DNA from 3 places in the Shewanella sp. ECSMB14102 genome. Region 3 is predicted to be linked to each of the others. Evidence: predicted binding sites of a transcription regulator. Region 3 holds the regulator's gene; each other region holds the start of a gene.
The links. The regulator NrdR, encoded in region 3, represses ribonucleotide reductase genes. The targets are predictions, from matches to a motif close to AAACACNANATNTNGTGTTT.

Region 1 (4,236 bases), on a different contig from region 3:
GTACGTCTGGCAATGCCCGCCCGACGATAACGCTCATGGCGTAATCCAGATAGGAGTTCTTTAGTTCGTCTTCAATATTTATTGGCGAAATTGATAAAGCCAGATCAGTCATAAACTGCTCGATCCCCTTAAATTAGCTGACAACTTGTAATCCGTGTCATTGTCGAGCCCAACAAACGTGATTTGGCATTCTAACACAGTTATTTAATGTCGGAAGTCCTTAAAGCCGCCTTTGCAGCCAAAAACGCCAAGGGCATGATACAAGTCGCGAGCAGGGGCTGATATCACTGTCATAGACATGAGTTCCGTTGTTGTTTTTATCATCAAAAACCGAATCTTGCTGATATTTTGTCCAGCTTTTGGCCTTTAGTGCCGCCGATCACATTGAGGCGCCAATTTATACTGCCCTTCCCTATGGCTTATATGGTTATAATAGGCGCATCCTTAATATTGCTGTTTCAGGTCCGAATATGTCTTCTCAACCCAATGTCGACCCTCAGGAAATTGCCAAGTTTGAAAGTATGGCCGCCAGTTGGTGGGATCCTGCCGGTGAATTCAAGCCGCTGCATGAACTCAACCCACTGCGCCTTAATTATATAGATGCCCAATCCGGCGGTATCTTTGACAAACTGGTGCTGGATGTCGGCTGTGGCGGCGGCATTCTTTCCGAGAGCATGGCCCGCATCGGCGCCAAGGTCACCGGGCTGGATATGGGTTTTGAGCCGTTGGAAGTCGCCAGGCTGCATGCGCTGGAAGCCGGCGTCAGCATAGACTACCTGCAAGAAACTGCCGAAGTGCATGCCCAGAATCATCAGGGGCATTACGACACAGTTACCTGTATGGAAATGCTCGAGCATGTACCGGATCCGCAATCTGTGATCCAGGCTTGTTGCGATATGGTCAAGCCCGGTGGTTGGGTGTTCTTCTCCACCATTAACCGCAACATCATGTCCTGGGTGCAAACCATACTCGGTGCCGAGTATGTACTGAAAATGTTGCCGGCCGGAACCCATGACCACAGTAAGTTTATCCGCCCATCCGAGTTAATCGCCATGGCAGAAAACACTGAACTATTGTGTCGTGACGCGCTGGGCATAAAATACAACCCTTTGAGTGGCGTATTCAGTTACACCAAGAGCGTTGACGTCAACTACATGATTGCCTGTCAGCGCCAGGACTGATGCCATGACGCCTAAGCTGCCGTTTCAAGGGATTCTGTTCGACTTGGATGGAACTTTGGTGGATACCGCCGAGGACCTGACCGAAGCGCTGGCCTTGGCGCTGGCATCCCATGGGGTATCGATAGAAGATAAGCGCAAACTTTTGCGCACTCTGGCCTCTCACGGCTCGCTTGCCATGGTGCAAGCCGCCGTGCCCCAAGCCTCAGCCGAAGAGCAGGAGCATCTCCGGCAAGCGATGCTCAGGGAATATGATGCGGTCAACGGCCAAAAAGCCTGTTTGTTTGAAGGCATAGAAGCCTTGCTGGACAGTGCCCGTTCAAGAGCTATGCCGCTGGGGATTGTCACCAATAAACCAGCGCGTTTTACCCGTCCCTTGTTAGAGCGCATCGGGCTGCTTAAACGCTTTGATGCTGTGATCAGTGCCGATACTACCCTCTATCGCAAGCCCCACCCGGCTCCTATGTTACTGGGGGCCCAGCAGCTTAACTGCGCTCCTGAACGTATTCTCTATCTTGGCGATGCAGAGCGCGACATAGCCGCGGCGCAGGCGGTTAATATGCCCTCTGCCATCGCCATGTGGGGATATCTGGCGGCAGAGGATAAACCGGCAGACTGGGGCGCAGATTGGCAGTTGAACCATCCACAGGCAGTAATGTCTCTGCCATTGTGGTAACAAGGTAAGAAAAACGCTAAATCGGCACTGTTTTCCCGGGGGGACAAGGCCTTAGTGAAAGTCGCAGTCCGGATGCTACTTTAACCGAGCGGATCTGCGCAAGATCGCGGATCGCTGCTTATTTTAGCAGTCGATCACCTTGAGTGAGATCGCTTGATTTTTAACCATGACGACTGTGCGCCAGCAATGATGCAGCTTTGCGGAATCGGCCACTCAATATCCTCAAGATATCCACAAGATATACCCAAAACTCAGGCTTGCAAAAAGTGCCATACCTCACTATCTTGTTATCCAAGATATAGAAAAACACCATATCTTGTGTATCAGTCGCAATCAAACATACTAGTCTTGCACTGAAAACTCCCGGTTAACAGAGCCCACTCGGGCCGCCGTCGTTAACTGTTCGGTTGATTGTTTTACAAGGGAAGGTTTAATGACGCCGACGCGTCATTGTCACAGATATTACAACCAAGGCCTATCTTCAATGAATAGCACTATGACAGTTACCAAACGCAGTGGCGCACGCGAGACCATAGATCTCGATAAGATCCATCGCGTTATCACCTGGGCAGCCAAAGGATTAAACAACGTCTCGGTCTCCGAGGTGGAGTTACGTTCTCACCTGCAGTTTTACGATGGTATTCCCACTGAAGCCATCCATGAAACCATTATCAAGGCCGCAGCCGATCTGATCTCTCCCGACTCTCCGGACTATCAGTTCCTGGCCGCCCGCCTTGCTGTTTTTCATTTGCGTAAGAAGGCCTTTGGTCAGTTTGAGCCGCCAAAACTGGTTGATCATGTCAGCAAGTTGGTTGCCATGGGCAAGTACGACAAGCATCTGTTGGAAGACTACAGCCGTGAAGAGTTGGATGTACTCGACAGCTATATCGACCACTGGCGCGACATGAACTTCTCCTATGCTGCCGTCAAACAGCTGGAAGGCAAGTATCTGGTACAAAACCGTGTGACTCATGAAGTCTACGAAAGTGCCCAGTTCCTCTACATTCTGGTCGCCGCCTGTCTGTTTGCCCGTTATCCGAAAGAAACCCGGCTGCAGTATGTCAAAGACTTTTATGATGCGGTTTCTACCTTCAAGATCTCTCTGCCGACCCCTATCATGTCCGGTGTGCGTACGCCGACACGTCAGTTCAGCTCTTGCGTGCTGATCGAGTGTGATGACAGCCTGGATTCTATCAATGCCACGGCCTCATCCATCGTCAAATATGTCAGCCAGAGAGCCGGTATCGGTGTGAACGCCGGCCGTATTCGCGCCCTGGGCAGCCCTATTCGTGGCGGCGAAGCCTTCCACACAGGTTGTTTGCCTTTTTACAAATATTTCCAAACTGCGGTGAAATCCTGCTCCCAGGGCGGCGTTCGCGGCGGTGCTGCAACCCTGTTCTACCCTATCTGGCACCTGGAAGTTGAATCGCTGCTAGTACTGAAAAACAACCGTGGTGTTGAAGACAACCGTATCCGTCACCTGGACTATGGCGTTCAGATCAACAAGCTGATGTATCACCGGATGATCAAGGGCCAAAATATCACTCTGTTCAGCCCATCGGACGTTCCCGGCTTGTATGATGCCTTCTTTGCCGATCAGGACGAATTCGAACGCCTGTATGTGAAATATGAGCAAGATCCGAGCATTCGCAAGAAGACCCTTAAAGCGGTCGAGCTCTTCTCGCTGATGATGCAGGAGCGCGCCTCCACAGGTCGCATCTATGTGCAGAACGTGGATCACTGTAACACCCACAGCCCCTTCAACGCCGAAGTGGCCCCTGTGCGTCAATCCAACCTGTGCCTTGAGATTGCCCTGCCAACCAAGCCACTGAACAACATTGACGATCCCAATGGCGAAATCGCCCTTTGTACTCTGTCAGCGCTGAACCTGGGTGCGATAAAAGACTTGGGCGAACTGGAAGGCCTTGCCGATTTGGCCGTGCGCGCCCTGGATAACCTGCTGGATTACCAGGACTACCCTATTCCCGCTGCCAAGACGGCATCGATGAACCGCCGCACTCTGGGTATCGGGGTCATCAACTTCGCCAACTATCTGGCCAAGAACGGCGTGAAATACTCTGATGGCAGCGCCAACGGCCTGACTCACAAAACATTTGAAGCCATACAGTACTACCTGCTCAAAGCCTCGATGAATCTGGCCAAAGAGCTGGGTGCCTGCCCGCTGTTCCATGAGACCACTTATTCTCAGGGGATCATGCCGGTAGATACCTACAAGCGGGATCTGGACAAGATTTGTGATGAGCCGCTGCACCTGGATTGGGATGCCCTGCGTCACGATATCAAGCAGCATGGCCTGCGTAACTCAACTCTGTCGGCACTGATGCCATCCGAGACCTCTTCGCAGATCTCCAACGCCACCAA
Region 2 (4,236 bases), on a different contig from region 3:
CTCTTCCTGCTTACCGTGATTAAAGGGTCTGGCATCCGGGCTGCCAAGATACCCACAAACCCTGCGGGTCACAGACACCCGACTGGGCTCATGATTACCGCATTTGGGGCAGGTAAAGCCCTTGCTGGTACAGATAAACTCACCAGTAAAGCCACAGTCGTAACACTCATCTATCGGTGTGTTGGTTCCATAGTAAGGCACCCGGCTATAGCTGTAATCCCAGACATTCTCAAGCGCTTCCAGGTTGTGCTGCATATTCGGGTATTCGCCATAGCAGATGAACCCCCCATTGGCGAGCTCAGGATACGGCTGTTCAAAATCGAGTTTGTCGTAAGGGTTCACCTTCTTCTCTACATCCAGGTGGAAACTATTGGTGTAATAGCCCTTATCGGTGACACCATCAACCAGGCCAAAACGCTTGACATCCAGCTTGGCAAATCGGCTGCACAGGCTCTCACTCGGTGTGCTGTAGAGACTGAAACCATAACCGGTTTCCTCTTTCCAACGCACAGTGGCCGCCTTGAGGTGAGCCACTATGGCAACCGCTTTCTGCCTCAATGCTTCATCGTCAAACACATGAGTGTCTGTGCCATAAAGCGCATTGATTGTCTCATGCAGGCCAATGTAGCCCAGAGAGATGGAAGCTCGGCCATTTTTGAAGATTTCGGCAATGTTGTCATCACCGCGCAGGCGCACGCCGCAAGCCCCTTCCATATAGAGAATGGGCGCCACTCTGGCCTTGACGTTGGCCAGGCGTTCGATGCGGGTATCCAATGCCTTGCGGGCCATCTCCAGCCTTTGATCCAAAATGCGATAAAACTCGGCTTCATCGCCCTTGGCCTCCAACGCCACCCTCGGCAGGTTCAGGCTGACGACGCCTAAGTTGTTGCGACCTTCATGCAGCAGCTCGCCGTTTTCCTCATAGGTGCCAAGGAAACTGCGGCAACCCATAGGAGTCTTGAATGAGCCAGTAACCTTGACCACCTGCTCATAGTTAAGAATATCCGGATACATGCGGATGCTGGCACATTCGAGCGCCAACTGCTTGATATCGTAGTTGCAGTCGCCGGCCTTGTGGTTAATACCATCACGAATGGCAAACACCAACTTGGGGAAAACCGCTGTTTTACGGTTCTTGCCAAGGCCTTCCATACGGATCCGCAAAATAGACTCTTGGATCAGCCGTGACTCCCAGCTGGTACCCAAACCAAAACCGAAGGTAACAAAAGGCGTCTGACCATTAGCGGTATGCAGGGTATTGACCTCATATTCCAGCGACTGGAAGGCGTCGTGACACTCTTTCTTGGTCTGCTCTGTGGCAAACGCCTTGGCATCGGTAATCCCCCACTTGAGCGCCGTTTGATAATGCTTGTCGTAGCTCTTGGCCACAAAGGGGGCCAACACTTCATCTATGCGGTTGATTGTGGTGCCGCCATAAATATGGCTGGCGACCTGGGCGATGATCTGCGCGGTAACTGCAGTGGCAGTCGAGATGGATTTTGGCGTTTCAATCTCGGCATTGCCCATCTTGAACCCTTGGGTCAACATGCCACCGAGATCGATCAGCATACAGTTGAACATAGGGAAGAAAGGTGAATAGTCGAGATCGTGATAGTGGATCTCACCGGCCTCATGGGCGGCAACCACATCCTTGGGCAGGATATGATGTTTAGCATAATGTTTGGCGACAATACCGGCCAAGAGATCCCTCTGGGTGGGGATCACCTTGGAATCTTTATTGGCATTTTCGTTGAGCAAGGTCGCGTTACTCTGCTCGACCAGGCCGCGGATCTCCAGATTCAGGCGGCTGCTGGATTCACGGCAGATATCTCTGTCATGACGATATTCTATGTAGCTACGGGCCACTTGCTTGTACGGCCCTTCCATCAATAGATTTTCTACCCTGTCCTGCAACTCCTGGATATTGACCTCGGCCTTGTCGGTTACCGCCTGGGTGACCAAAGCTGCAACTGTGGCCGCATAGTCCGCATCTTCTATACCGCAGTGGCTAGAGGCCGCCAGCACCGCATCCCTTATCCTTGTTTCGTCGAACTGAGTACGGCACCCGTCCCGCTTAATCACTACCGGCATTTCTTTAATCTCCATGTTGTTTATTTAACACCATATATAGTGGTGTTTTATTAACCAAGCACTATATGTGGAGATTAAGCGACAAATCGCTCTTCAATACCATGATCTGGATCATGGTATTGAAGAGGATGAACAACACTATGGGATTAGTGCCGACGAGCACAACTTGTGGAGATTTTTCCCTTGACCGGGCTCCAAACGGCCGCTAGTCAGTACCTCTTTACCAAGGCCAGATAACTGTTGATTTGCCCACTGCCCTGCTGCTGGCTGCCCATGGCTGCAGCGGTGCGCATCAGCGCGCTGACACCACTGAGCCGGGATAACAGTTGCGGCTCTTGCAGTGCGGAGTCGACCTTGGCCGCTAGCTTGCTGCTGCCATTGCCGCTCTCTGCGCTCTTGGCAGTTTGGTTTTCGCCCTTGAGCACGGCATCCAACTGAGCCGCCACCTTGTTGGCCGCCAAAGAGCTCGATGGGGTATACATCATCCCCATATTGCCCATAAGACTGTCCGCTCCCTCAAGTGCATTGAGCAAAGGGCTTTGGCTGGCCTGTTGTCTGAGCAAACCAATCTGGCCTTGAATAAACTCCTTGAGGCTGACGTTATCCTTGGTATCAACTCCCATCAGGCCATTGCCCTGCAATTTGACCATCTGACTTTCAGACAACAGCCCTTCCTCGCCGAGGCGCGCCAACAGCTTGGGCAAATCGGCACTGCTGAACTGGCCTGAGCCGAAAAACTCCTTGGCCAACTCCTGCACCCGTGCGGCTCTTTTGCCATCGTTGGAGATAGATATGCTGTCCTGCCCTATATTTGCCGAGGTTGAGCCCTTGCTTTTGTTGTCACTGACAGTTTCAGTGTCGACAACCGAGAGGCCGCTGCCGCTGGTCAAACGATTGTTGACGCCATAGGCATCGACCCCGGACAATCTGGGATCAACAGAAGAATGGATTGGCTGCATGTCAGTTTTCCGTCATATCGACGTTCTATTGGTTGTTTTTAAGACAAGATTGCTTGAGAAATGTCAGAAAAACGCCCTTTGAGCGCCTTGATGCTAATGATGTGCTGAACTATGCAGAAAGTGTGCCCACACCGCAGAAAATGTGCCCACACCAAGCATTAATAAAAAGCGCCTGCTTCAGAGACGCCCCAACGCCGCATCAATCAGATGCGAGGCCTGCTGCACCGCCTTCTCACCGGCGGCAATGGCTTCACTGGCACGGTGGAACTCCATAGTGCCTATATCCGACACCTTAGGTACAATACAGATATCCGGTGGATCTCCCATTAAACGCGCGCGCTTGTGGCGCTGCTCCAGAATATCCATCGACTGTGACATCACAGCCAACATACCGGGTTCAGCCTTATTGCCAAGAGAGAACTTGTCGGTCAGGCCGGAAATATAATCCTTGCCCTTGGCCAACAGATCCATAAAACCACTCTCAGAGGAGTGTTCCGCCACTTTACTCTGCAATGAAGGTTCTTCGCTATTAAGCGCCACCGGCAACACTTGCAGTTGCTCGCGCCTATGACCATGCAAATCGACGCCTATCACCAAACTCGCGCCCATAGCTCTGGCCACAGACACAGGAATGGGATTCACCACAGCGCCATCCACCAGCCAGCGATGCCCCTGACGCACTGGCGACATGATCCCCGGCATGGAACAGGAAGCTCTGACGGCTTGGCGTAAATCCCCCTGACGGAACCAGATCTCCTGCCCTGAGTAGAGGTCGGTTGACACGGCAGTAAAAGGATATTTAAGTTCTTCAATCAGGAGATCACCGATGCGATCTTGAATGGCACTGAATACCTTATCACCACTGATGAGTCCGCCCTTACCCCAACTAATATCCATCAACCCCAACACATCCCAGCTGGAAAAACTGCGCACCCAGTCTTCCAGCTCTTCGAGGCGCTCATTGGCATAAGCCGCACCGACCAGGGCACCTATAGATGAACCGGCCACCTTATCTGGCTTTACTCCCATTGCTGCCAAGCCTTTGAGTACACCTATATGGGCCCATCCTTTGGCGGCGCCGCTTCCAAGAGCAACTCCGATACAGGGTTCATGACTCTGCGCCATCCTCTCTCCTTAATATTTTCTACCAATCACGCAGCCTAAGCTCAATCAGCCAAAGCAGCAT
Region 3 (4,236 bases):
CCTTGGTCATGGTTTGGCAGATAAGACCACGGCCGAAGCGAGCCATGAAATTGATCGCTTCCGGGGTGACCTTCTCCGCCGCCATGATGAGGTCGCCCTCGTTTTCCCTGTCCTCATCGTCCATCAGGATAACCATTTTGCCCTGACGAATATCCTCGATGATCTCTTCGATACTGTGTAGCGCCATTGTAAGACCTTTATCTCTTGTTCTGTGTAATCAATGAATTCTAACCTGTTAGCGCGCGATAACCAGTGTGCTTGCGCACATCTAGCGCATGAAACCGGCCTTGGCGAGCATAGCCAGAGTCACGCCTTCGCTCGGCTGCCCTTCCTCTTTATGCTGCATTAAACGTTCAAGATAGCGGGCTATCTGATCCACCTCCAGATTCACCTGAACTCCGGGACGCAGATCAAGCAAAGTGGTTTCGCTGGCGGTATGGGGCACTATGGTGAGGCGGAAATTACAGCCATCGACTTCGTTGACCGTGAGGCTGACACCATCTATGGTAATGGAGCCTTTATGGGCAATGTAACGGGCCAGCTCAGCAGGCGCCTCGAGCCAAAACTCCAGCGCCTTGCCCCTTGGGGTCACGCTGATGACCCGCGCCATACCATCCACATGGCCACTGACCAAGTGCCCGCCCAAGCGGGTGCTGGGCGTGACCGCCTTTTCCAGGTTAACTTTGGCGCCGACACTGTAGCGGTCAAAGCCGGTGAGGCTAACGGTTTCAGCCGAAATATCGGCCACATAACCATCCGCCAGGCGTTCAACCACGGTCAGACACACACCGTTGGTGGCAATGCTGTCACCCAATTGGACATCGCCAAGGTCCAGCTTGCCGCTGGCCACCGTCAGACGAATATCATCACCACGGCGCTCCAAGGCCCGTATTGTACCGACAGCTTCAATTATTCCGGTAAACATTCAATCACCTATCTTGAGAGTAAGCCGGGTATCATTGCCCAGCTTACGTTGATCTGTTACCCGTATCGCCGGGGTATCGGCTATCTGCTGATAGTTGGGCAAGGCCAGCAGGTTTCGGCCAGCGGCGCCAAGCAGTTTCGGGGCTTGGTAGAGCAGCAGCTCATCGGCCAAACCGGCACTAATAAAGGCGCCGCAAAGCGTTGCCCCGGCCTCGACCAACACCGCATTACAGCTCTGGCTCAGGTGTTGCAGCAGCGCTGTGATATCGACTCTGTTGTCTTCACCGGCCAACACCAAAGTGGTGACATAAGGCGGCAAAGCGGCCAGGAACTCATCCTCATAGGGGCGGCAGCTGACCAAGAGTACCGGGCTGACAATTTTCAATAACCTGGCATCGAGCGGCATACGGCAGTTACTGTCGAGTATCACTCGCAGCGGTTGAATAAGCTCCTGCTCACTCAGGGTTTCACCTAGGCTGCCAAGCTCAGAGTGCCGGACATTCAAGGAAGGGTCATCGGCCAATACGGTTTCAATGCCGGTGAGCAAAGCGCAGCTGCGGGCCCTGAGCCTTTGCACGTCGCGGCGCGCCTCGGGGCCGGTTATCCACTTGGACTCACCGTTGGCCAGTGCCGTCTTGCCATCGAGACTCGCCGCCAGTTTGAGGGTGACCCAGGGACGATTTCGCTCCATCCGCGATAAAAAGCCCGGATTCAACGCTCTGGCCTGCTCAGCCAAGAGACCGCTCTGCACCTGAACCCCGGCCTCCTGCAGCATGCCGATACCTCGGCCGGCCACCTGAGGGTTGGGATCTGTCATAGCCACCACCACCCGCTTGAGGCCATGTTTAATTAAGGCTTCGGCACAGGGCGGGGTGCGACCATAGTGACTGCAGGGTTCGAGGGTGACATAGGCAGTAGCGCCGCGGGCCTTGTCAGCGGCCATTTTCAAGGCATGTACTTCGGCATGGGGCTCACCGGCACGCTGATGCCAGCCTTCGCCGACAATCTTGCCATCGGCATCTATGATGACGCAGCCGACATTGGGGTTGGGGCGGGTTGTATAACGGCCACGGCGAGCCAGCATTATGGCGCGGCTCATCATGGCGATATCAGTATTGGACCACATGGGGGTTTCCGTTACTTAACAGTTGGCTGTGACTGACAGCCTATTTTTTCTCCAGCTTGGCAATCGCTTCACCAAACTCTGACACATCTTCAAAGGCACGATACACAGAGGCAAAACGAATATAGGCCACCTTATCCAGCTCAATAAGATGATCCATCATCAGGTTGCCGATCATTTCCGAGGTCACTTCCCGCTCGCCTGTGGCTCTGAGGGTGGACTTGATCTTGCTGATCGCCTCTTCAATCTTATCCATGGAAACCGGACGTTTCTCGGCGGCGCGCAGCATACCGCCGCGCAGCTTATCCTCATCGAACGGTTGCCTGCTGCCATCGCGCTTGATCACTCTGGGCATGACGAGCTCGGCACCTTCAAAGGTGGTAAAGCGTTCATGACACAGAGTACATTCCCGGCGACGGCGCACCTGATGACCGTCTGCCACCAGCCTGGAATCTATCACCTTGGTATCCGTCGCACTGCAAAATGGACAATGCATTATGCCTCCTGGTGCTCAGTTGCCGGCAGCGGCTGCTGCTAAATGGCAGGAACAAAAATGGCCGCTGAATTCAGCGGCCATCGAAGTTTATCCTATTCCCTTGAAAAGGTTAACCGTAAACAGGGAAGCGAGCGCACAGTTCCAGCACCTGGCTCTTCACGCGCTCGATAACGGCGTCATCGTGAGCATTGTCGAGCACATCACAGATCCAGCCGGTCAGTTCACGGGCTTCGGCTTCCTTGAAACCGCGGCGAGTGATGGCCGGTGTACCGATACGCACCCCGGAGGTCACAAAGGGTGAGCGGGGGTCGTTAGGCACTGAGTTCTTGTTGACTGTGATATTGGCACGGCCCAGAGCGGCGTCGGCTTCTTTACCGGTCAGCTCACGGCCAATCAGGTCCACCAGCATCAGATGGTTGCTGGTACCGCCGGAAACTATCTTGTAACCGCGCTCGAGGAACACCTCAACCATGGCCTTGGCGTTATTGACCACCTGCTGCTGATAGGTCTTGAATTCCGGCTCCAGTGCTTCTTTGAAGGCCACGGCTTTACCGGCGATAACGTGCATCAGAGGACCACCCTGACCGCCCGGGAATACTGCGGAATTCAGCTTCTTGTACAGATCTTCATCGTCGGCAGCCGACAGAATCACACCACCGCGGGGACCGGCCAGCGTCTTGTGAGTGGTCGAAGTCACCACGTGGGCGTGCGGCACAGGGTTAGGATAAACACCGGCAGCGATAAGACCGGCCACGTGGGCCATATCGACAAACAGGTAAGCGCCAATTTTGTCGGCGATTTCGCGCAGCTTGGCCCAGTCAACTATGCCTGAGTAGGCCGAGAAGCCGCCGATGATCATCTTGGGCTTGTGTTCCAGCGCCAGCGTTTCGAGTTCGCTGTAGTCAATCTTGCCGGACTCATCGATACCGTAAGGGATGATGTTGTACAGCTTGCCGGAAAAGTTAACCGGAGAGCCGTGGGTCAAGTGACCACCGTGAGCCAGGTTCATCCCCAGTACGGTATCGCCGGGTTGCAGCAACGCCATATAAACCGCGCTATTGGCCTGTGAACCTGAGTGTGGCTGAACGTTGGCGTAAGTAGCGCCAAACAGCTGCTTGGCACGCTCAATTGCCAGAGTCTCCACCACATCGACATACTCACAACCACCGTAATAACGCTTGCCTGGATAACCTTCGGCATACTTGTTGGTCAGTTGTGAGCCCTGGGCTTCCATGACTCTGGGGCTGGTGTAGTTTTCGGAGGCGATCAGCTCAATGTGCTCTTCCTGACGACGGGTTTCATCCTCAATCGCCTTGAACAGCTCAGGATCATAGTCGGCAATGTTCATACTTTTCTTCAGCATCTGTCACTCCAGCTGGCAAATCTTATTGGTAGGGTTGCGCGGTATTCTACTCTGAGTGTGACAAATATCCCAGTCGCAGGATGATGAAAATCCTTGTGTCAGCAGATGACTATGTTTCATTTGCTGAACAATGGTGCCGCTATCCGGCCGCATCTGGCAGGAGCCCTGGCAAATTGGTAAACTGCCGCCAGTTTAGGAAAACTCAGTTCAGGACAACAGAGAAACAATATGGCTCAGTTTGTATACAGCATGCTGAGGGTCGGCAAAATAGTGCCGCCCAAAAAGCAGATCCTCAAAGATATTTCATTGAGTTTCTTCCCCGGCGCCAAA

Region 1: the regulator NrdR is predicted to act here: its motif matches at 2,159-2,178, upstream of nrdA (class 1a ribonucleoside-diphosphate reductase subunit alpha).
Region 2: the regulator NrdR is predicted to act here: its motif matches at 2,117-2,136, upstream of nrdD (anaerobic ribonucleoside-triphosphate reductase).

What each region holds. Positions count from the first base shown of each region.
Region 1 covers NZ_JWGX01000004.1:76,441-80,676, forward strand. Annotated here, with positions in the region: gene gyrA (DNA topoisomerase (ATP-hydrolyzing) subunit A) at 1-112, opposite strand, end outside; gene ubiG (bifunctional 2-polyprenyl-6-hydroxyphenol methylase/3-demethylubiquinol 3-O-methyltransferase UbiG) at 471-1,181, shown strand; gene RC73_RS01595 (HAD family hydrolase) at 1,186-1,854, shown strand; gene nrdA (class 1a ribonucleoside-diphosphate reductase subunit alpha) at 2,339-4,236, shown strand, end outside.
Region 2 covers NZ_JWGX01000002.1:194,646-198,881, reverse strand. Annotated here, with positions in the region: gene nrdD (anaerobic ribonucleoside-triphosphate reductase) at 1-2,091, opposite strand, end outside; gene RC73_RS00885 (hypothetical protein) at 2,301-3,050, opposite strand; gene rssA (patatin-like phospholipase RssA) at 3,228-4,175, opposite strand.
Region 3 covers NZ_JWGX01000023.1:6,171-10,406, reverse strand. Annotated here, with positions in the region: gene ribBA (bifunctional 3,4-dihydroxy-2-butanone-4-phosphate synthase/GTP cyclohydrolase II) at 1-187, opposite strand, end outside; gene RC73_RS08535 (riboflavin synthase) at 269-925, opposite strand; gene ribD (bifunctional diaminohydroxyphosphoribosylaminopyrimidine deaminase/5-amino-6-(5-phosphoribosylamino)uracil reductase RibD) at 926-2,050, opposite strand; gene nrdR (transcriptional regulator NrdR) at 2,091-2,543, opposite strand; gene glyA (serine hydroxymethyltransferase) at 2,653-3,906, opposite strand; gene ettA (energy-dependent translational throttle protein EttA) at 4,135-4,236, shown strand, end outside.